Regions from separate parts of the Priestia sp. 179-F W1.4 NHS genome, predicted to be linked through region 1. Evidence: riboswitches for the same ligand, from Rfam matches in the RefSeq annotation. Region 1 holds a riboswitch; each other region holds the start of a gene.
What was found. Region 1 has a riboswitch for S-adenosylmethionine ahead of metE (5-methyltetrahydropteroyltriglutamate--homocysteine S-methyltransferase). Riboswitches for the same ligand answer to the same signal wherever they lie in the genome.

Region 2: it holds a riboswitch for S-adenosylmethionine, as region 1 does, so the genes downstream of both, ACH0CI_RS13315 (hypothetical protein) here and metE (5-methyltetrahydropteroyltriglutamate--homocysteine S-methyltransferase) in region 1, are expected to answer to the same signal.
Region 3: it holds a riboswitch for S-adenosylmethionine, as region 1 does, so the genes downstream of both, metK (methionine adenosyltransferase) here and metE (5-methyltetrahydropteroyltriglutamate--homocysteine S-methyltransferase) in region 1, are expected to answer to the same signal.

The regions. Positions count from the first base shown of each region.
Region 1 covers NZ_JBIQFF010000001.1:1,252,009-1,258,798, forward strand. The annotation lists gene ACH0CI_RS06570 (hypothetical protein) at 74-325, shown strand; SAM riboswitch class I at 406-516, shown strand; cobalamin riboswitch at 596-784, shown strand; gene metE (5-methyltetrahydropteroyltriglutamate--homocysteine S-methyltransferase) at 938-3,232, shown strand; gene ACH0CI_RS06580 (acetate uptake transporter) at 3,375-3,992, shown strand; gene ACH0CI_RS06585 (GNAT family N-acetyltransferase) at 4,137-4,637, shown strand; gene ACH0CI_RS06590 (helix-turn-helix transcriptional regulator) at 4,995-5,195, shown strand; gene ACH0CI_RS06595 (hypothetical protein) at 5,220-5,432, shown strand; gene ACH0CI_RS06600 (hypothetical protein) at 5,479-5,643, shown strand; gene ACH0CI_RS06605 (DUF5301 domain-containing protein) at 5,675-6,088, shown strand; gene ACH0CI_RS06610 (hypothetical protein) at 6,169-6,309, opposite strand; gene ACH0CI_RS06615 (LysE family translocator) at 6,476-6,790, opposite strand, start outside.
Region 2 covers NZ_JBIQFF010000002.1:551,210-557,999, reverse strand. The annotation lists gene ACH0CI_RS13330 (methyl-accepting chemotaxis protein) at 169-1,413, shown strand; gene ACH0CI_RS13325 (GNAT family N-acetyltransferase) at 1,620-2,126, shown strand; gene ACH0CI_RS13320 (amidohydrolase) at 2,174-3,328, shown strand; SAM riboswitch class I at 3,392-3,493, shown strand; gene ACH0CI_RS13315 (hypothetical protein) at 3,562-3,804, shown strand; gene ACH0CI_RS13310 (M20/M25/M40 family metallo-hydrolase) at 4,271-5,884, shown strand; gene ACH0CI_RS13305 (VOC family protein) at 5,903-6,700, opposite strand.
Region 3 covers NZ_JBIQFF010000001.1:33,843-40,632, forward strand. The annotation lists gene ACH0CI_RS00175 (ABC transporter ATP-binding protein) at 1-530, opposite strand, end outside; gene ACH0CI_RS00180 (ABC transporter substrate-binding protein) at 532-1,530, opposite strand; gene ACH0CI_RS00185 (alpha/beta hydrolase family protein) at 1,703-2,485, shown strand; gene ACH0CI_RS00190 (DUF2584 domain-containing protein) at 2,540-2,782, shown strand; gene pckA (phosphoenolpyruvate carboxykinase (ATP)) at 2,817-4,406, opposite strand; SAM riboswitch class I at 4,781-4,898, shown strand; gene metK (methionine adenosyltransferase) at 5,031-6,233, shown strand; gene ACH0CI_RS00205 (glycosyltransferase family 4 protein) at 6,267-6,790, opposite strand, start outside.

The sequences.
Region 1 (6,790 bases):
TTTATCTTAACATTCACAGTGAAATGCCTGTTTATAGAAACTTAGAACATACACAGCAAATGGAGGAGCTATCATGGCAAACGAAAAGATGCAAGAAGGACTCAATCGTTTTATTAAGGAAGATTTAAATGACCTTTTAGGTAGACTGTTCCCCCTAATGGACCGAGAATGTGCGGAAGAAAAGAGATTGCTTATCGAAACGGCGGTAGAGTACATTTATTCTTCAGGGTATCATCAAGGAGCAAAAGACTTGATCGAAACACATCGAAAAGATGATTACAAATTATTAAGGCAAAAATTAGCGTCAACGCCTCCTGAAAACTAATTTTTTTGAAATTTCTTTTGACAACATAAATGTAAGGTGTTAAGATGACTCTACATTCAAAATATTATAAACAATTAAAACTCTTATTGAGAGAGGCGGAGGGACTGGCCCTGTGAAGCCCGGCAACCATTTAACAATCTTGTTAAAAAGGTGCTACATCCTGCAAAGCGTACAGCTTTGAAAAATAAGAGAGGATTTCATAGATACTATGCCTCTCTATTCATGATAGAGAGGCTTTTTATTTTATGTAAAGGTATTTTGAATGAACAATTTCATAGAAATGCATCAGGTGCTGTGTAACGAATGTACGCAGCTTAAAAGGGAAGACCGGTGAAAAGCCGGCGCGGTCCCGCCACTGTAATGGGGAGTAACTTATTAACCACTGTTTCATGCTGAAATGGGAAGGGATAGGAAGCGATGAACCTAAGTCAGGAGACCTGCCTGTTGTATGCACTTAAGCTCTACGGGATATAGAGAGGAGTGAGGAATACGTGTTGAGAAAAACAGACTATCTCAACTTTAGTTAAGTATGCGTATCATCTCTCTTTTCATTTCGAAAAGAGAGATTTTTTAGTTTAGCGGAAAAAAAGAAATATACAGGGAGTGGAAAAAATGAGCAGTGTAAAAAGTTCAAATGTAGGTTATCCAAGAATTGGTGAAAAACGAGAATGGAAAAAAGCGCTTGAGCAGTTTTGGGCAGGAAAGCTAGAGAAAGATATCTTTCTTCAGGAAATTGAAGCTCTTCGTCTAGGACATCTAAAAAAACAGCGTGACGCAGGAATTGAATTAATTCCAGTCGGCGATTTTAGCTTATACGATCACGTGTTAGATACAGCCGCTATGTTTGGTTTGGTGCCAAAGCGCTTTGAATATAACGGAGGCCCGGTATCCCTTGAAACGTACTTTGACATCGCGCGAGGAACAAAAGGTGCGGTAGCCTCTACGATGACAAAATGGTTTAACACAAATTATCACTATATCGTACCCGAGCTTGAGGAATGTACGCCGGCACTTGTAGAAAATCGCCCGCTTCAATTTTACAAAGAAGCAAAGCAAAAGCTGAATATCAAAGGCAAACCCGTTATTTTAGGTCCAGTAACATTTGTGAAGCTGTCAAAAGGATATAAAAAAAGTGAGTTTAAAAAAGTAGTTGAACAGTTTGTTCCTCTTTATGCAACAATCTTAGCGGAGCTGGAGGCAGAAGGGGTCGAGTGGGTACAAATAGATGAGCCAATTTTAGCTACAACGCTATCGAAAGAAGACCTGGCACTGTATAAAGAAGTCTATGAAGCTTTGAAAAAAGCGGCACCGAATGTAAAAGTCATTTTGCAGACGTACTTTGACAGCGTAGATTACTATAAAGAAGTAGTTGCTCTTCCTGTTCATGGTATTGGCTTAGATTTTGTACATGACCGAGGCGAAAATCTCACGGCGCTTAATAAATATGGTTTTCCAACTGATAAAGTGCTGGCAGCAGGAGTGATTGACGGACGAAACATTTGGCGTGAAAACTTGGACGAACAGCTTTTAACAATCAGTGAAATTGAAGAAGCCGTATCAAAAGACCGTTTGATTCTGCAGCCTTCATCAAGTTTATTACATGTTCCTGTCACGGTGAAAAGCGAAAAAACCATTGAGCCAATTCTAAAAAACGCGCTGTCTTTTGCAGATGAAAAGCTGAAGGAAATCTCGCTGTTAACAAAAGCGGTGCAGCAAGGAAAAGAAGCAATAGAAAAAGAAATAAGTGTAAGCAAACAAGCGATTCAAGCATTAAATGGATCATCTGTTCGAAATCATCAAGACGTGCAAAAAGAGCTGAAGCAGCTGCACAGCTATAAAGCAGAGCGCCAAGCGCCGTTTGACGTACGTCAACGCGTTCAACAAGAAGCGTTTCAACTGCCGCTTCTTCCAACGACAACAATTGGAAGCTTTCCGCAAACAAAAGAAGTGAGAAAAGAGCGTCTAAAGTGGCGTAAAGGAGAATTAAGCGACAAAGCGTATGAAGCGTACATTAACGCTGAAATCAAAAAATGGATTGAAATTCAAGAAGACATCGGCTTAGATGTCCTTGTGCACGGAGAGTTTGAGCGTACGGACATGGTTGAATACTTCGGTGAAAAATTAGGAGGCTTTCAGTTTACGAAGTTTGGCTGGGTGCAATCATACGGTTCTCGCTGCGTCAAGCCGCCGCTTATTTACGGAGATGTCTCGTACGAGCAGGCGATGACGATCAAAGAAACGGTCTACGCACAGTCTCTAACCAATAAGCCTGTTAAAGGAATGCTGACGGGGCCAATTACAATTTTAAACTGGTCGTTTGTGCGTGATGATATCCCGCGCTACGACGTGGCAAATCAAATTGCGCTTGCTCTTAGAAAAGAAGTGGAAGCACTTGAAAGTCAGGGCATCTCAATGATTCAAGTAGATGAACCGGCGCTGCGTGAAGGACTGCCGTTAAAACGAGAAAACTGGGAAAGCTACTTGAACGCCGCGGTGTACGCGTTCAAATTAGCCACGGTATCGGTGCAAAACGAGACGCAAATTCACACGCATATGTGCTATTCGGAATTCGAAGAGATTATTGATGCGATCAAAGCGCTTGATGCCGACGTGATTTCCATTGAAACGTCCAAAAGCCACGGTGAATTAATTTATGCGTTTGAAAAACATACGTATAACCAGGGAATTGGACTTGGCGTATATGATATCCACAGCCCGCGCGTACCGAAGCTTGAAGAGCTGACACGAAACATTGACCGCGCTCTAAAAGTGCTTGATCCTGCATTGTTTTGGATTAATCCCGACTGCGGTCTTAAAACAAGAGGAATCAGCGAGACGGTGGAAGCTTTAAAAGTGATGGTTGAGTCTGCAAAACAAACAAGAAAAAATTTATTACAAAACGCTTAATAACAAGAAAGTCAAGACCAAGCAGTGTAAACGCTACACTGCTTGGTCTTATGGGTTTTTTAAAGGCCAAAAATATCCATTGACACTTCCCGTAGATTTTTGTATCTTTTTAAAGGTGTTTTTAAAATCAGGGAGGTACAACATGAGTAACAACAGCACGCAGCACGTTAAAATTGTAACAGCGGATCCATCAGCGCTAGGCCTATTCGGACTTGCCATGGTGACACTTGTTGCATCGTTTCAAAAGCTTGGGGTAACCGATGGTGTTTCATTGGTATTGCCATGGGCAATTTTTTTAGGCGGAATAGGGCAGCTAATTGCGTCTATGCAAGATTTCAAACATAATAATACCTTCGGCGCAACTGCTTTTGGTGCCTTCGGTTTATTTTGGCTAGGTGTAGCGATGACATGGCTTATTCAGCTTGGCGCATTTGGAGAAGCGCTCGCAAAAGAAGCGGATCCGAAGCAGCTAGCATTTGCTTTTGTCGGCTACTTAATTTTCAGCGTTTTTATGACGGTTGGAGCAATGGGCACTCATAAAGTATTATTTATTATTTTTGTATTAATTGATTTCTTATTTATTGGATTATCGCTAAGTACATTTGGTGTGGCCTATGAATACACGCATTTACTAGCAGCAGTCTCAGAGCTATTAATTGCTCTGTTTTCATTCTATGGATCTGCAGCGGCTGTATTAAATACTCACTACGGTCGAGTTGTGCTTCCGGTGGGCAAGCCATTTGGTGCATTTATTAAATAATCAAGACGTTCATTAAACAGCGAAGTAGGGTTGAATTCTGTATGATGCAGAGGTCAATCCTTTTTTGTTTGTGCGTTTTTATATATAGTAGAAAGAGATAGTTATATATAATAGAAGCTTTTAGAGAAAAAAGAGAAATACATAATGAAAGGAATCGTTTCAATGATTATAAGACAAGTGGATGAAAAAGATTTAAACCAATTAATTACGTTAGAAAACAAAGGGTTTACACCTGAAGAAGCTGCCTCAAAAGATGCGTTTATCACGCGAATTAAAACCATTCCTGATACGTTTATCATCGCCGAAGAAAATGAAGAAATAATCGGATATGTGAACGGACCCGTCATTTCAGCTCCGTTTATTACGGATGATTTGTTTGAAAAAACGATTTCGAACCCTGAGACAGGCGGTTATCAAAGTATTTTGGGTATCGTTGTAAATCTCAAGCATCATCACAAAGGAATTGCCAGTATGCTGCTAAAAGAGTTTGAAAAACAAGCACGGAACAAACAGCGCGTAACGGTGACTTTAACGTGTAAAGAAGAATTGATTCCGTTTTACGAAAAAAACGGATATGTGAATCGAGGAGTTGCGCAGTCCCAGCATGCAGGCGTGCAGTGGTTTAATATGAGTAAGGAGCTTTAATGTTAACAAGGAAATAATGAAATAGAAAAGCACCAGCTTCCTTTAAGGAGCTTGTGCTTTTTTCATTGTAATGGTGAACATGTGCTTAATCTATTTCGTTGCTTCTAGCGGTTGATTGGAGGGCAAGGCGAAGACTCCTGCGGAAAGCGAAGTCTTGCACGGAAAGCAACAGCGGGATTCATCCTCAATCATTTATCCCGTTTGCTCGTCTTTAGATTGAATTAATTTTGTTATATCTCAATCTCTTTTTTAGGTAGGTAAGAGACATTAATTTGTCAAACATATTTGACAGTAACAAGGAAGATAATATAAGATATGGGTGTAAAAAGTTTTTTACATTTTAGAGATGAGTGATGAATGGTGGAAAACCGAATTAAAGAACTGCGTAAAGTCAAGCAGATGTCTCAAGATGAATTGGCGAAAGTATGCGGCGTATCGAGACAAACGATTAATGCAATTGAAAACAATAAGTATGATCCAAGCTTAGCGCTGGCTTTCCAGCTGGCCCAAGAACTGGGAGCAACAGTAGATGAGCTGTTTTTATTTCATAAATCATGAGTTAGTTAAAAAGGAGAAGGTAATGTGAAAGTAAAAAAAGCGGACGAAATGGAAAAGTTTGAAATCAAGCAAGCGGCGCGAAACGGCTTTTTATTTTATACAGTAGCGCTGTTAATTTGGTCTTCCTATGATTTTATTAAAACCGGTGAAAGAGGCTGGGAAGCCACAATCTTACTAGTAGGAATATGCGTATATTTTTGGACACTCGTTTATTATAAACGAAAAGTACATAGCTAACAGGTGAACAGGAAATCGAATTTACCAAGCAACGGTGGTGAAATGAATGAAAAATCGAGCTGCCGGAGTAGTCCTTACAAGTACGGGCATGTTACTGTTGATGATAACGTTAATACTTCCTGTTCCGGGATTAATCTACAGTCTGCTTGTAGGAAGCAGCATTGTACTAAAAGGATGCGGAACAGGAGGAATAAAAAGGTTTATCACCTGAATGCAGCGTGATGTAGAAAAGGAGGTTCCTTTTGAAAAAAAGAACGATTATTATAGCTGCACTTCTATTTATCGTCGTATTTTATTTTACATATACCGGGAAAGCCTATCAGTTAAAAGACGTCATAAAAGTAGAGGAAGCAAACGTTACGCGTATTGAAATAGATACGGACGAAGGAAAACGTGTAGTAGATGACAAAGAAGAGATAAAGCAAATCGTACATTCTTTAGCAAAAGTAGAAGTGAAAAAAAGCAAGGAACTCGATCCAAAGTTTGACCAGTCTTACTGGGTAAAAATCGTTGAAAACGGAAAAGATGCGTACGGATTAACGATTTACGATGACGATTACATAAAAGCGTTTAACTTTGAAGATAAAAAACAGGCGACGTATACGATTGTTAAAGATCAAAAAGTAGATGTTAAAAAGCAGTTTTCAACTAAATAAAAAACCTACTAAAAAAGACAGCCTGAGCTGTCTTTTTTATAAAAATAATAGATTGAAAATTTTGACTATTAAAAGTAGAATTAGTCCTTGCCTATATAATTAATAAATGATTGAATTAGGTCAATATCAGGGTTAACTAACAGTGCTGGAAGAAGGCCAAATGTTAATAATACAAGGACGTTTGATCCAATAAAGATGCGAAGTGCTTTTTTGATTTTCATGATATTTCCTCCCTTTTTTATATTTTCGTATAAAAAGAGAAAAAAATCAATAGAAATGTGACGAAATTGTGAACTTTTTGTCTAATAGTCCCTGATAGATTATAAAAATTCCCTCTCTATACTAGATAAAGAGGGGATATAGTAAGTCATAAAATATGTAGAAAAATTAAAGGTACATGCGCAGATTCCCGATAAATCGGTAGAGAAAATAGCATGAAAAGCCAATTAAGATACATCCAGCTGCAATAGAAACCCATTTGATATAAAGCTGATTCAGCACTTTTCTAGTTCCAGAGACAATTGTCATTAAGCCCAGGTCATGAATTAAAATTCCCGTTAATATTCCGGCAGCAATCACTAGGAAATGAAACGAGTGAGAGGCTTGAAGCGAATTTGTCAGCACCGTTCCAAATACGCTCAGCCAAAAAATGAGATTGCTCGGAGAAATCGCAACAAAGATTCCGTTCACATAAGAAGAGGC
Region 2 (6,790 bases), on a different contig from region 1:
TGTTGCAGCGCCTTGCAGGAAGATATGTATTCCAATATTTAGTGGAAAAGCGCCAATAATAATTGTTTCAATTCTTCTTTAGTTTTTACAAAAAAATATAAAAATATGCCGATACTACTAATATAGATTAGACATTCTATGTCTTTAGATTGTATAGGGGATGAAAAAATGAAAAAAGCTTTTCAAAGTTTACGCATGAAAATGCTATGTATGATTGCAGCCATGATGGCCATAACATCTACTGTAATTGAAGTAACCAATTATTATCTTATTGTGAAACAAGAGCAAGCAGCTTCGATTACGCTAGTGATTACATTTCTGTTTGTTTCTTTTACAACTACCGTGTTCTATTTTATCATACGTCGCTACATAATTGCGGTTGAAAATTTGTCAAAAACAATGAAAGGGATTTCAAACGGCGATTTATCTGTAGATGTTGTTCCTTTGAAAGGGAAAAATGAGATTAGTACACTCATATCTTCATTTAATGAAATGATGACTCACATGAGAATGCTGCGTCAGAAAATAAGTAAAACAAAGAGCACGGTCAGTCATTCCTCAGAGCAATTGCTTGTAAGCATGGAGGAAACAAAAACAGCTGTGACAGAAGTTACGATGTCGATTCAAGAAATTGCTGCGGGTTCTGATAAGCAGTTGCTAAGTGTGGTTGAAACCGAGCAAGCTATGGTGGATATGGCCAAGCTGCTTCAGAAAATGACTGATCATTCTTCAAAGGTACAACAATCGATGAACAGAGCCTCTGAACATGCTTCTACCGGAAATGTTGCGGTGAAAGATGTGACGAATCAAATGAATAAAATCTATGAAACCGTTAAGATATCGACCAGTGAAGTAAAGGGACTCGAAGATCGTTCCGCAGAGATTGGCCGCATTATTAATACGATTACAAGAATTGCTGAACAAACAAATCTTCTTGCACTTAATGCTGCTATTGAAGCTGCAAGGGCTGGAGAACATGGAAAAGGTTTTGCTGTAGTGGCAGGGGAAGTACGTAAGCTAGCGGAAGAATCTAAAACGTCCGCTATACAAATCAGTCATTTGTTAAAAGAAATTGAAGTACAGGCAAAGCGGGCTTATCAAAACATGGAAGTGAATACGGAAGAAGTCACGCTTGGTATTGCCACTGTCGAAGATGTAACGCAACAGTTTTCCACAATTATGGAAGATGTCTTTGCCGCTCAAGAACAAATGAACAAAATGACAAAAGCAACAGGAGAGATTGATGGGTATTCGTTCAAAGTAATGGAGTCCGTCATGACCCTTTCGGAGGTTGCTAAACAAGCAGCTGCTTACGCTGAAGAAGTAGCTGCGGCTTCACAAGAAGAGTTAGCATCTATAGAAGAACTTGTGATGTTGGCAGCTAATTTAAAAGCTACGGTAAGTGAGTCCTGAAGTCTATCTTGATATGTACGTAATACGCGCAGTTTTCTGCGTGTATTTGTTTTATTTATATCTTTTATAGAAAACGATAAATAGAATTGACACGTTATTAAAGCAGTTGTATAGTGAGTACGCAAGGCGGCAGTCTGTCTTTTTTAATTCTTAGTAAACTTATAAGTTAAATAAAATATTTAAGTACTATATAAGGAGACAAAGAGATGAAAAATGAATTCCGTTTGGCAACAAATGACGACGCGGATAACTTATTGAACTTAACTCTACAAGCATATAAGCCTATTCGAGAGCTAGGCATTCCTTTCTTAGCAGCTACTGCTGATCTTGCCCTCGTTAAGAAAAATATTTCTCAAAACCTTTGCTATGTATATGAAGAAGATAAAAGAATCGCTGCCACTGTATCTATACGAATGCCTTGGGGAGAACATCCAGGTCCGTTTGCTGTTCCGCATTTTTGGTGGTTTGCAGTGGACCCGTCGCTTGCCAGGAAAGGCGTTGGATCTAAGCTGCTGCATCTAGTAGAGGAAGAGGTAATAAAGAATACGTTTAAATCGCCAGGTGTGTCTTTAGGAACAGCAAAAGAACATCCTTGGTTAGTTGAGATGTATGAACGAAAAGGATATGTTCAAGCTAAAGAAAAGCACCTTGCACAAGGCTATACGACCGTATTTCTTTATAAAAAATTCAATGAGGTACACTCTTTGTCGTAAAAGATAGAGAAGTGGTCTAAATTAAGAAATGTGAAAGAGTGATAAATATGACAGATCAATTACTACTAAATACGCTAATAGACATACGCCGTGAGCTGCACCGGTTTCCAGAGCTTTCAATGAAAGAATATGAAACAACTAAACGTATTAAAAAGTGGTTAAAGCACTACGATATTTCTATAGCGGATGCATTCCATTTAGACGTGGGAGCAGTAGCGGAAATTGTGGGAGGAAAGCCGGGACCTACTATCGCTATTCGAGCTGATATTGATGCGCTGCCAATTGAAGAAAAAACCAATCTGCCATTTGCTTCTGAAGTGAACGGTGTTATGCACGCATGCGGACATGATTTTCATACGGCTTCTATAATCGGAGCAGCCATTCTTCTCAAAGAGCGTCAGCAGGAGCTTTGCGGTACGGTTCGATTTATCTTTCAACCGGCCGAAGAAACGGCTTCTGGGGCAAAAATGCTAGTTGAAAAAGGTGTGCTCGACGGAGTAGAAGCGATATTTGGGATGCATAACAAACCGGATCTTCCTGTAGGAACCATTGGTATCAAATCGGGACCTTTAATGGCAAGTGTTGATCGTTTTGAAATTGACGTCAAAGGAGTAGGAGGTCACGCGGGCATCCCTGAAAAAACAGTAGATCCGATTGCTGCTGCTGGTCAAATTGTTACTAGTTTACAAACCATTGTCAGCCGTAATCTCAGTCCATTTCAAAATGTTGTTGTCAGCATAACTCAAATCCACGGAGGGAGCTCGTGGAACGTCATTCCTGACAAAGTAACGCTTGAAGGAACGGTGCGTACCTTTCAAGAAGAAGCGAGAGAAAAAATACCGGCTCTTATGAAACGAACTGCTGAAGGGATTGGAGCAGCTTTCGGGGCTTCAGTAGACGTTAAATGGTATCCGTATCTTCCTGTAGTAAACAATGATGATACGCTGGAAAAATTGGTTATTAACGCTGCAGAGAATCTTAGTTATCAAGTCGTAGAAGCTGAACAATCGCCTGGAGGAGAAGATTTTGCCGTATATCAGCAGCGTGTACCAGGATTTTTTGTATGGATGGGTACGGCTGGAGAATATGAATGGCACCATCCTTCTTTTTCATTAAATGAAGAGGCATTACTTGTAGCAGCTTCTTATTTTGCTAATCTAAGCTTTGACTTTTTGAATTCATTCCATTACCAAAAAAATTAAAATATTTTTATTTTTCTATTTACGCGGATGGAATTGTTTGATAAAATAAATTTTAAATTAAAAAAGTTATCACGAGTGGACGAGAGATCTGGCTCTTTGACTCCACAGCAACCTACGAATGTAAGGTGCTCCTACCAGCAAAGCATGTGCTTTGGGTGATAAAACGGGTGAAAAACTCATTTTGCATCAAAGCAAAATGAGTTTTTTTTATTTTTCTAAAAGGAGAGGGTTTTATGAGTCATACAGCAGTTGCAGCACATACAGGAGAGAAAGCATTAAAGGAAGCCGTAAAATTATTAGGAAAGCATTATCAAGTAGCTTATCGTGAATTAGAAACATTTTATGAAATTGTGGTCGAAAACCATGTTCGTACATATGCTGTAGGCATAGATATTAAAGATGTACAAAAAGCAAATGAACTAGAAATTTATTCATCATGCTGTTCCAAGCTTGAGCGAGTAGGCTGTCTTTTATAGAAGTCTGCTCGCGCCTCTATTTTTAAAGTGTTTTTAAATAGAAAGCATGTTTTTTGACAATTGAAGAATCTGGTGGGTATAATCATTACTCACTAGGTTTCAAAATTAATCATAAATTGTCGAAATTTTTACACAAATTAAAGGTTACATTCGAAATGAATTGTGGTATGTTATAAAACAAGAATATTTTATGAAAGGAGCATTGAAATGGAAATGTCTCTTGAACATGGAAACGATGCAGGAAGCGAACAGCTTATTGATCGTATCCTAGACTTTTTAGAAGATGACGAAAAGTAAAAAAAAGAGTGTGCGGTGCTAGCCCTAGCCGCGCACTCTTTTTTTATCATTTGCGTCAAGGAAGCGCATACTATGATACATAGGGATAGAATGAAAGGGTCTCTGTCAAAGGGATTGACGAATCGTTTTGTTTGATGGAAAATTTAGAAAAAGGAAAGAGATGAAGGGTATGTCGAACAAAACATCTTTGTATCAAACAAGAGAACAGTTAAAGAAGCTTGTAAGCGAATTGGTTTCTATACCTAGCGTGACAGGAACGATGGCAGAAGTGGAAATGGCTGAATCGATAGCGTCGTATTTATTGAAGCTGCCTTACTTTCAAAAAAACGAGCAAGTTGAGCTTCATTCAACAGGAGACGGGCGATCGATTGTCACAGCTTTTGTTGAAGGGAAAAATACGAATAAAACAGTTGTATTAGTCAGTCATTACGATGTAGTGGATGTACAAGATTATGGACAGTGGAAAAAGGATGCTTTTCACGCTGATACGTTAACGAGTACTTTTTATAATGATATGGAACAAGTTCCGGCGCACGTACAAAAAGATATGGTAAAAGGAGACTGGCTTTTTGGCCGAGGAACGATGGACATGAAAGCAGGTATTGCTCTGCATATCAGTATGATTGAACGAGCATGCAACGGAGAGTTTGACGGAAACATCCTGCTTCTGTCGGTACCGGATGAAGAAGTAAATTCGCTCGGAATGAGAAAAGCAGTGCCTGTTCTTTTAGAACTTGCGTGCAAACATCAGCTGGATTTTTCTCTCATGCTAAATGCAGAACCAGTGTTCAGCCGCTATCCTGGTGATCAAACGAACTATGTGTACTCAGGATCGATTGGCAAGATCATGCCAAGCTTTTTGTGTTATGGAAAAGAAACTCATGTAGGGGAACCGCTAGCTGGTTTGAATGCTAATTTACTAGCTTCTTATTTAACAAAAGAAATAGAACTAAACGTTGATTTTTGCGAAAAAGTAAGAGATGAAACGAGTCCACCTCCTACTGTGCTGATACAAAGAGATTTAAAAGAAGAGTATTCCGTTCAAGTTCCGCACTCTGCCGTTGTATTATTTAATTTATTTATGTTAAACCGCTCTCTTAAAGAAGTAACAGATCTGCTGTTGAAATCGGCTGACAAAGCGGCTTTGAATGTAAAAAAACATTATAATAAAGCTGCTCGGCAGTACGCTGTGGGAATGGAGGGTTCATCCCTTGACGTGAACGTATGGACGTATGAAGAACTTTATACTCATGCAGTCAAACAGCACGGTGAAAAATATGTGCAAGAAATGGAAGCGGCACTTTTGGCACAAGAAGATGATGACAGAAATAAAACCATTAAATTAGTAAACTCTTTAGCTGGTTTATGTAAAGAAGCAGCTCCGATGATAGTCTTATTTTTTACGCCGCCTTTTTACCCGGCCGTTTGTTCACATGATGATCTCTTTGTACAAAAGATTTTGTCAAACGTACAGGCAACTGCCAAAGAGCAATTCCAAGTGGAGCTAGTTGAACAAAGTTATTTTGGTGGAATTTCGGATTTAAGCTATGCCAGCCTGCAGCACCCGCTTCATACATTTAACACGTTAGTAGCCAATATGCCTCTATGGAATAAAGGATATCATATCCCGCTAGAAGAGCTAGAGGAGCTGAAGATGCCGGTGCTGAACATTGGACCGCTGGGAAGAGATGCGCATCAATGGACCGAAAGATTAGACGTTCAGTATTCCTTTGAAATTTTGCCTCACTTCATTTATCAAGCTATAAAAGAAGCACAGAAATAAACATCCGTCCGCGGATGTTTATTTGTTGAATTTAAAAGAAGCTCCTTGTACGGTAATTTGTTGCGGTGTTAGAGCGTGATCCAATTCAACCAAAAATGGACGCTCTCCAACTTTTTTTAATGTATCATGGACAACACCTTGTGTTCCGCTGCAAAAAATAAGGTTTCCTTCATTGACATATAGTTTTTGACAACGTGCATCAAGTAAAGAGTCTTTGTAGCTTTCGCCAGCCTGAACGTCCAGCAGTTTTGTCCATTTGCTGATGGATTCTTCAAGGTTATGTACAGCACAGTAAATGTTTTTTAGCTGCAGCTGACCGGCTTGATGGGAAGAAAGAGCAGCTAGCTTTGGTTTGCGTTTTTCTTCTGGTTCACCCCACTCAATAAAGAAAGGAAAAGGGAGGGCATCATAGTCATCTTCAATAAAACACATTTGCCATTGAAGTCTTTCTCCATCATTAGTTTGACGAGACCCCGCTACAGGGCCTTTTACAGTGTAGCCCTTGTCTTTCAGCTCGGTTATGAGCAAATCTATATCATCTGTACGAAGGGCCAATCGCCCAAAATGACCAAATGGCGTATGTTCGTTAACAAGCTGCTGAATAAGATCATTATCTGTAACTGTTTGAGCTAATGCGATATCTTTAAGCCCAAGCCATTCAATATAGCTGAGGTGAAAATAAGCCAACGTGTTAAAAGTGCCCCATTTTTCATGGGTACCGCCTTTAATAACATTTATTCCGTATTCGTTTAGTTCTTTCTGAGCTTTAATAGGATCAGGTGAAAAATGAACAAGATGATCAAAAGATAAGTGCATGGGTAGGCCTCCTTTTAAGAGAGAGTCTTTCCCACTATTATACTTTGTTTTCTTTTTTAAGAAGAGTAAAACGAATGATTATGTAAAATA
Region 3 (6,790 bases), 1.2 Mb from region 1:
ACAAGTTCTTCAAGCTTGAGTTTTGTTTGAAAATCAAGTGCTGAAAAAGGTTCATCCAAGAGTAAAATAGCGGGGTCAATGGCAAGTGTTCGGACTAAAGCGACGCGTTGTCTCATGCCTCCGGATAACTGGTGTGGATATAGGTCATCTACGCCTTGTAGACCAATTTCTTTTAGGAGCAGCAGTGCTTTACTCTCCGTTTTGTCTGTTAGCTGTCCGCGAATTTCAAGCCCAAGTAAAATATTTTCTTTAATGGTTTTCCACGGAAACAAATAATCTTGTTGAAGCATATAACCGATGTTTGGAACTGATGTTCCGATATTTTCACCGTCTATTGTGACAGAGCCTGACGTTGGTTCAATCAAGCCTGCAATAATCGATAGAAGCGTCGTTTTTCCACATCCGCTTGGGCCGAGAAAGGAAACGAATTCTCCTTCTTCAATAGACAAATTAATATGTTCAAGTGCAGTGGTAGCAGACTTTGTCGTAAGGTACATATGTTGAACATCTTGAATGTGAAGTTTTGTCATATTACTCCCTCATTGCATCTTTTGCGAATTTTGTGTTGACTAGCTTGCTGTGATCAATGTGTCTTGGAAGTTCTCCAGATTCGTCCATGATTGTTTGTAAATGATCCCACTCTTTCTCATCTAATAAAGGGTTAGTTGCAAAGGATTTTTGCGATTTATAGCGGTCAATAACAGTTTTTAGCGTGTCTTTAGGTGTATCTTCAAAATACGGTGCAACCACTTCAGCAATTTCATCTGTGCTATGTGTATTCACCCATTTTTGTGCTTTGTAAATAGCTCGAGTAAATTTAGCTGCTGCTTCAGGGTTATCTTTTAAATAGCTTTCTTTGGCCATAAATGTTGTATAAGGAACTGTTCCTGATTCTTTTCCGAAGGAAGCAACGATATGTCCTTTTCCTTGTTTCTCTAAAATACTAGCCGTTGGCTCAAATAATTGAACGTAATCTCCAGTACCAGAAGCAAAAGCATTCGCAACGTTAGCAAAATCAATGTTCTGAACGAGTTTTACATCTTTTTTAGGATCAATATTATGCTGTTTTAACACATATTCCCCTACCATTTGCGGCATGCCGCCTTTGCGTTGACCAAGAAACGTTTTGCCTTTAAGCTGATCCCATGAAAATTGATCGACCTTTTTACGTGCTACTAGAAATGTTCCGTCGGTTTGGGTTAGCTGTGCAAAGTTGATGACGGGATCACTAGACCCTTGTGCATATACGTAGATTGACGTTTCCGAGCCGACTAAGGCGACGTCGATGCCATCAGATAAAAGTGACGTCATTGTCTTATCTCCGCCCCAAGTTGTTTTTAAATCTACCTTTAGTCCTTCTTCTTCAAAAAAGCCTTTTGAAATAGCGACGTACTGGGGAGCATAAAAGATAGAGCGAGTTACTTCGCCGACACGAACCGTTTGTACAGATGTTGTTTTGCTGCAGCTAATTAGTGGAATGAGTAAAATCATAATAGCAAGCAAAGAAAAAAGCCATTTAATTGGTTTCATAAAGCAAGCCTCCTTAAAGTAATAAAATATTTTATGATAATGTATGTAAAGAAGTGGAAGAAGGTGAGTGCCTATATAACTATGTGGAAAATCAAAGAAGTAGTAGTCAACGACTGAAAGTAAACCTTAGCGGAAGAAAGTAGGCTAGTTATATAAAGAATGGAGGAAAAAAATGAAAGATGGAACAATTCTTCATAAACAGCGTTTCCCATCATCAAATCCTCGCGTGACGCTGTGGGTGATTACATATGCATGTCAAGGGCTTAAGATTAAAGGAATGCTTGCAGAGCCAAAAGAAAAAGGAATGTATGACGGCTTTTTATACTTAAGAGGAGGTATTAAGAACGTAGGAACGGTTCGCCCTGCTCGACTCATTCAATTTGCTTCACAAGGTTTTATTGTGATGGCTCCGTTCTATAGGGGAAATCAAGGAGGCGAAGGAAACGAAGATTTTGCAGGAGATGATCGTTACGATGCTTTTGCTGCTTACGATTTACTGAAACAGCTCCCTAACGTCCACCATGACCGCATTCATATTTTTGGGTTTTCACGAGGGGGAGTGATGGCTTTACTCACAGCCATTGAAAAAAAAGACAGCCGTTCTCTTGTGCTATGGGGAGGCGTCACGGATATGGTGCTGACATATGAAGAAAGAGAAGATTTAAGAAGAATGATGAAGCGGGTGATTGGAGGAACTCCTTCTAAATATCCTGAAAGATACGAATGGAGGACACCTTTGCATCGTGCTCATCTCGTCGAGCCGCCGGTCTTGCTTATTCATGGTTTAGAAGATAAAAACGTCTCAATTGATCATTCCTATCAGCTCGAATCTAAACTAAAGAAGTCCAATAAAAAAGTTACCAGCTGGTATTTTGAAAACTTTCCACATGCTTTTCCACCAAAAGAAAACCGAGAAACGGTAAAGAAGTTAACGAAGTGGATGAAAGCGCAATAAAAGATATGCTACGATAGAAAAAACAAGTAGAATAACAGTGAGGAGTGAGAGAAAATGGGGATGCCGCTAGAATTAAATACAATGATTGTGACAAAAGGCAACGAAAAGCGTGTAACAGATAACATTTTTCAAGTTGAGAAAAAAGGATATCGTTTGTATCCGTTGGATATTCCATTAAACATTCACAAAACGAAAAATGGAGAATGTATTGGAACTGCTGTTGTGCGTAAGGTAGAAATGGAGCAGGAAAAAACCATTGTCACATATGAACTGACAAAATTACATTCGACTAACTAAAAAACCGATCGTCTATAAGACGATCGGTTTTTTATTAGACTCTAGGTCCGCCTAATGTTGAAATGTCCGATGCTACATCATTAAAACGCTTGAAGTTCGCTTTGAATTTAGCGGCAAGTTCAGTTGCTTTTTGGTTATAAGCTGTTGCATCGTTCCATGCTTTAGAAGGCTGAAGCACTTCATCAGGAACTCCCGGAACATGAGTTGGAATCGATAAACCAAAAATAGCATCTGTTACTGTTTCGGTATTAGCTAGTTCTCCTTCAAGAGCTGCTTGAACCATAGCTCGAGTGTAACTTAACTTCATTCGTTCACCCACGCCGTATTCACCGCCGGTCCATCCAGTGTTTACAAGGTAGACATTTACGTTATGTTCATCGATTTTCTTTCCTAGCATTTCTGCATAAGTTGTTGGAGCAAGAGGTAAGAAAGGCTCACCAAAGCATGTAGAGAAAGTAGCCTGTGGCGATGTTACGCCGCGCTCTGTTCCAGCTAACTTACTAGTGTATCCGCTCAGAAAATGGTACATCGCTTGTTCTTTTGTAAGCTTGCTGATTGGAGGTAAGACGCCGAAGGCATCAGCAGTTAAAAAGACAATAGCTGTAGGGTGCCCAGCAACGCTTGGCAATACCGTATTATCAATAGAGTCAATTGAATAAGCGGCACGAGTATTCTCTGTTAAACTATTATCATTGTAATCTGCTACTTTCGTATTTTGATTCAACACTACATTTTCCAGTACTGCGCCGAAGCGAATTGCATTAAAAATTTGCGGTTCTTTTTCTTCGGAAAGCTGAATGCACTTCGCGTAGCAGCCTCCTTCAATATTAAATACACCAGAGCTTGACCAACCGTGCTCGTCATCTCCGATTAAACGACGGTTTGCATCAGCAGAAAGCGTTGTTTTACCCGTTCCAGATAAACCAAAGAATAATGCAACGTCACCTTCTTCTCCTACGTTAGCAGAACAGTGCATGGATAGAATATTGTTTTGAGGAAGCAAGAAGTTCATCACTGAAAAAATAGATTTTTTCATTTCACCAGCGTATTCAGTTCCTCCAATTAGCACAATGCGTCGCTCTAATGAAAGAATAATGAAGGTTTCAGAATTCGTCCCGTCTGTTTCAGGATCAGCTTTGAACGTTGGAGCTGCTACAATTGTAAACGGCTTCACATCATCATTTGTTTTTTGTTCAGCTGAAGGGCGAATGAATAACTGCTGAGCGAATAGGTTGTGCCATGCAAATTCATTAACTACTTGAATTGGTAACTGATACTTTTTATCAGCTCCAGCATATCCATTAAAAACAAAAAGTTCATCCTGCTTCTTTAAGTGGGTTAAGACTTTTTTGTATAGCGCATCGAATCGCTGAGCAGAAATTGGCTGATTGACGGGTCCCCATTCAACCGTTTTTGAAGATACAGCATCGCTTACAATAAATTTATCCAAAGGAGAGCGGCCTGTATATTTTCCGGTTTCGACTGACACAGCACCTGTAGAAGTCAGCGTTCCTTCGCGTCGAGCTAGAATTTTTTCAACAAGTTGTGGAACAGATAATTGGTGTTTTGTTGTTTTTAATTGAAGCAAACCATTTAATTCGATAGACATATCAACAGTACTCATGTGCACTACCTTCCTTTTTTAGCTATTATTTATTCATTAATGTTTGAAATTTATAATTAGTATAACACATTTATTTAATTATTCTATACTATTTAACTAAAAATGTTTGTGCATTATAAAAAAATGTACGTTATACCTATTTTAGACACATGTATATGTGCTAGAAGCGAAAAAAGTGAAGCTATTTCAAGTGAAAGCCTTTTTTTGGTCTGTCTTGTTAACCAAACTTCGTGTTCACTCTTAATAAGGTATACTATTTTTAAATTTGAGTATGTTACATTAAAACAGATTCAAACATAAAGAGATGATTTCCATTTGAATGTTGTTGACAGTGAAGCGCTTTTTCATGTATTATATGTCCTTGAACGGATACTCTCTTATCCCGAGCTGGTGGAGGGACAGGCCCTGTGAAACCCAGCAACCATCGTCATTTTTTTGTGTAGACGATAAGGTGCTAACCTGATGCAAGGGCACAACCTTGATCGATAAGAGTGAAAGGCTTATGTAGAATTTGATACCTTTCCTCGATACAAGGAAAGGTTTTTTTATATTTTTTAACGTGTAATGAAAATAAGGGAATGAGTACCGTATCACAATGTATCGTATTTATAAGGAGGAAAACTGATGTCAACACAACGTCGTCTGTTCACGTCAGAATCTGTTACAGAGGGACATCCCGATAAAATTTGTGACCAAATTTCTGACTCAATTCTTGATGCTATCCTAGCAAAGGATCCAAATGCTCGTGTTGCTTGTGAAACAAGCGTAACAACTGGTTTAGTTTTAGTAAGCGGTGAAATTACAACTTCTACTTACGTGGATATTCCTAAAACAGTTCGTGAAACAATTAAAGGAATTGGCTATACTCGTGCAAAATACGGATTTGATGCTGAAACTTGTGCAGTATTAACATCTATCGACGAGCAGTCAGCTGATATCGCTGCTGGTGTAGACCAAGCGTTAGAAGCACGTGAAGGTCAAATGTCCGATGAAGAAATCGAAGCAATCGGAGCTGGAGACCAAGGGTTAATGTTTGGTTATGCATGTAACGAAACAAAAGAATTAATGCCTCTTCCAATTTCATTAGCTCATAAACTTGCTCGCCGTCTAACAGAAGTACGTAAAGAAGAAATTCTTCCTTACCTTCGCCCGGATGGTAAAACACAAGTAACAGTTGAATATGATGAAAACAACAAACCTGTTCGCATCGATACAATTGTTATTTCAACTCAGCATCACCCAGAAGTAACGTTAGAGCAAATTCAACGTAACTTAAAAGAATATGTAATTAATCCAGTTGTTCCAAATGAGTTAATTGATGAAAATACAAAATATTTCATTAACCCAACAGGACGTTTCGTAATCGGCGGCCCTCAAGGAGATGCTGGTTTAACTGGTCGTAAAATTATCGTTGATACTTACGGCGGATATGCTCGTCACGGCGGCGGTGCATTCTCTGGTAAGGACGCAACAAAAGTAGACCGTTCAGCAGCTTATGCAGCTCGTTATGTTGCGAAAAACATTGTAGCAGCTGATCTTGCTGATAAATGTGAAGTACAACTAGCATATGCAATTGGTGTTGCACAGCCAGTATCTATTTCAATTGATACATTCGGTACAGGAAAAGTTTCTGAAGAAGTACTAGTAGATGTAGTACGCAAAAACTTTGACCTACGTCCAGCAGGCATCATTAAAATGCTTGATTTACGTCGCCCGATTTATAAGCAAACAGCAGCTTACGGTCACTTTGGTCGTACAGATGTGGAGCTTCCTTGGGAGTTCACAGACAAAGCTGAAGCATTAAAAACTCAAGCTTTAGCTAAATAATAAAAAAAATCTCCGTGAAAACGGAGATTTTTTTTATGCCCATTGAATACCTTCAGCAGATTTTTCTACGACATCTTCATATTCTGAAAGCAAATGCTGAAAAATGGCGTCCCATGATTGAGTAAGAGCATAGTGTCTCGCTGCATGGCTAAAGTGAAACCGCTGGTGCAAATCATCAAGTAAACCTGTAATAGCCGAACTGAATTCTTCTAAGGAGTGAGGTTTGCAAAGGTAGCCGTTTCGCCCGTGCTGAACCATCTGCTTAACTCCTCCTGCATTTGCTGCCACCACGGGAGTTCCAGAAGCAAGAGACTCCAGTACGACATTTCCGAACGTTTCTGTTTCTGAAGGGAAAACAAACAAATCAGATGAAGAATAGATATGAGCAAGTTGCTTACCTTCAAGAAAGCCTGTAAATGTCATATGCTCAGATGCTTGCTGTTGCATTTGTTCTTTTAAAGGACCATCTCCCACAATAAGCCAGTGAACTTGGTGGCGGATATGATCAGGTAAAGATCGGGCAATTTTTAGTAAAAAATCAGCGTTCTTTTCTTTAG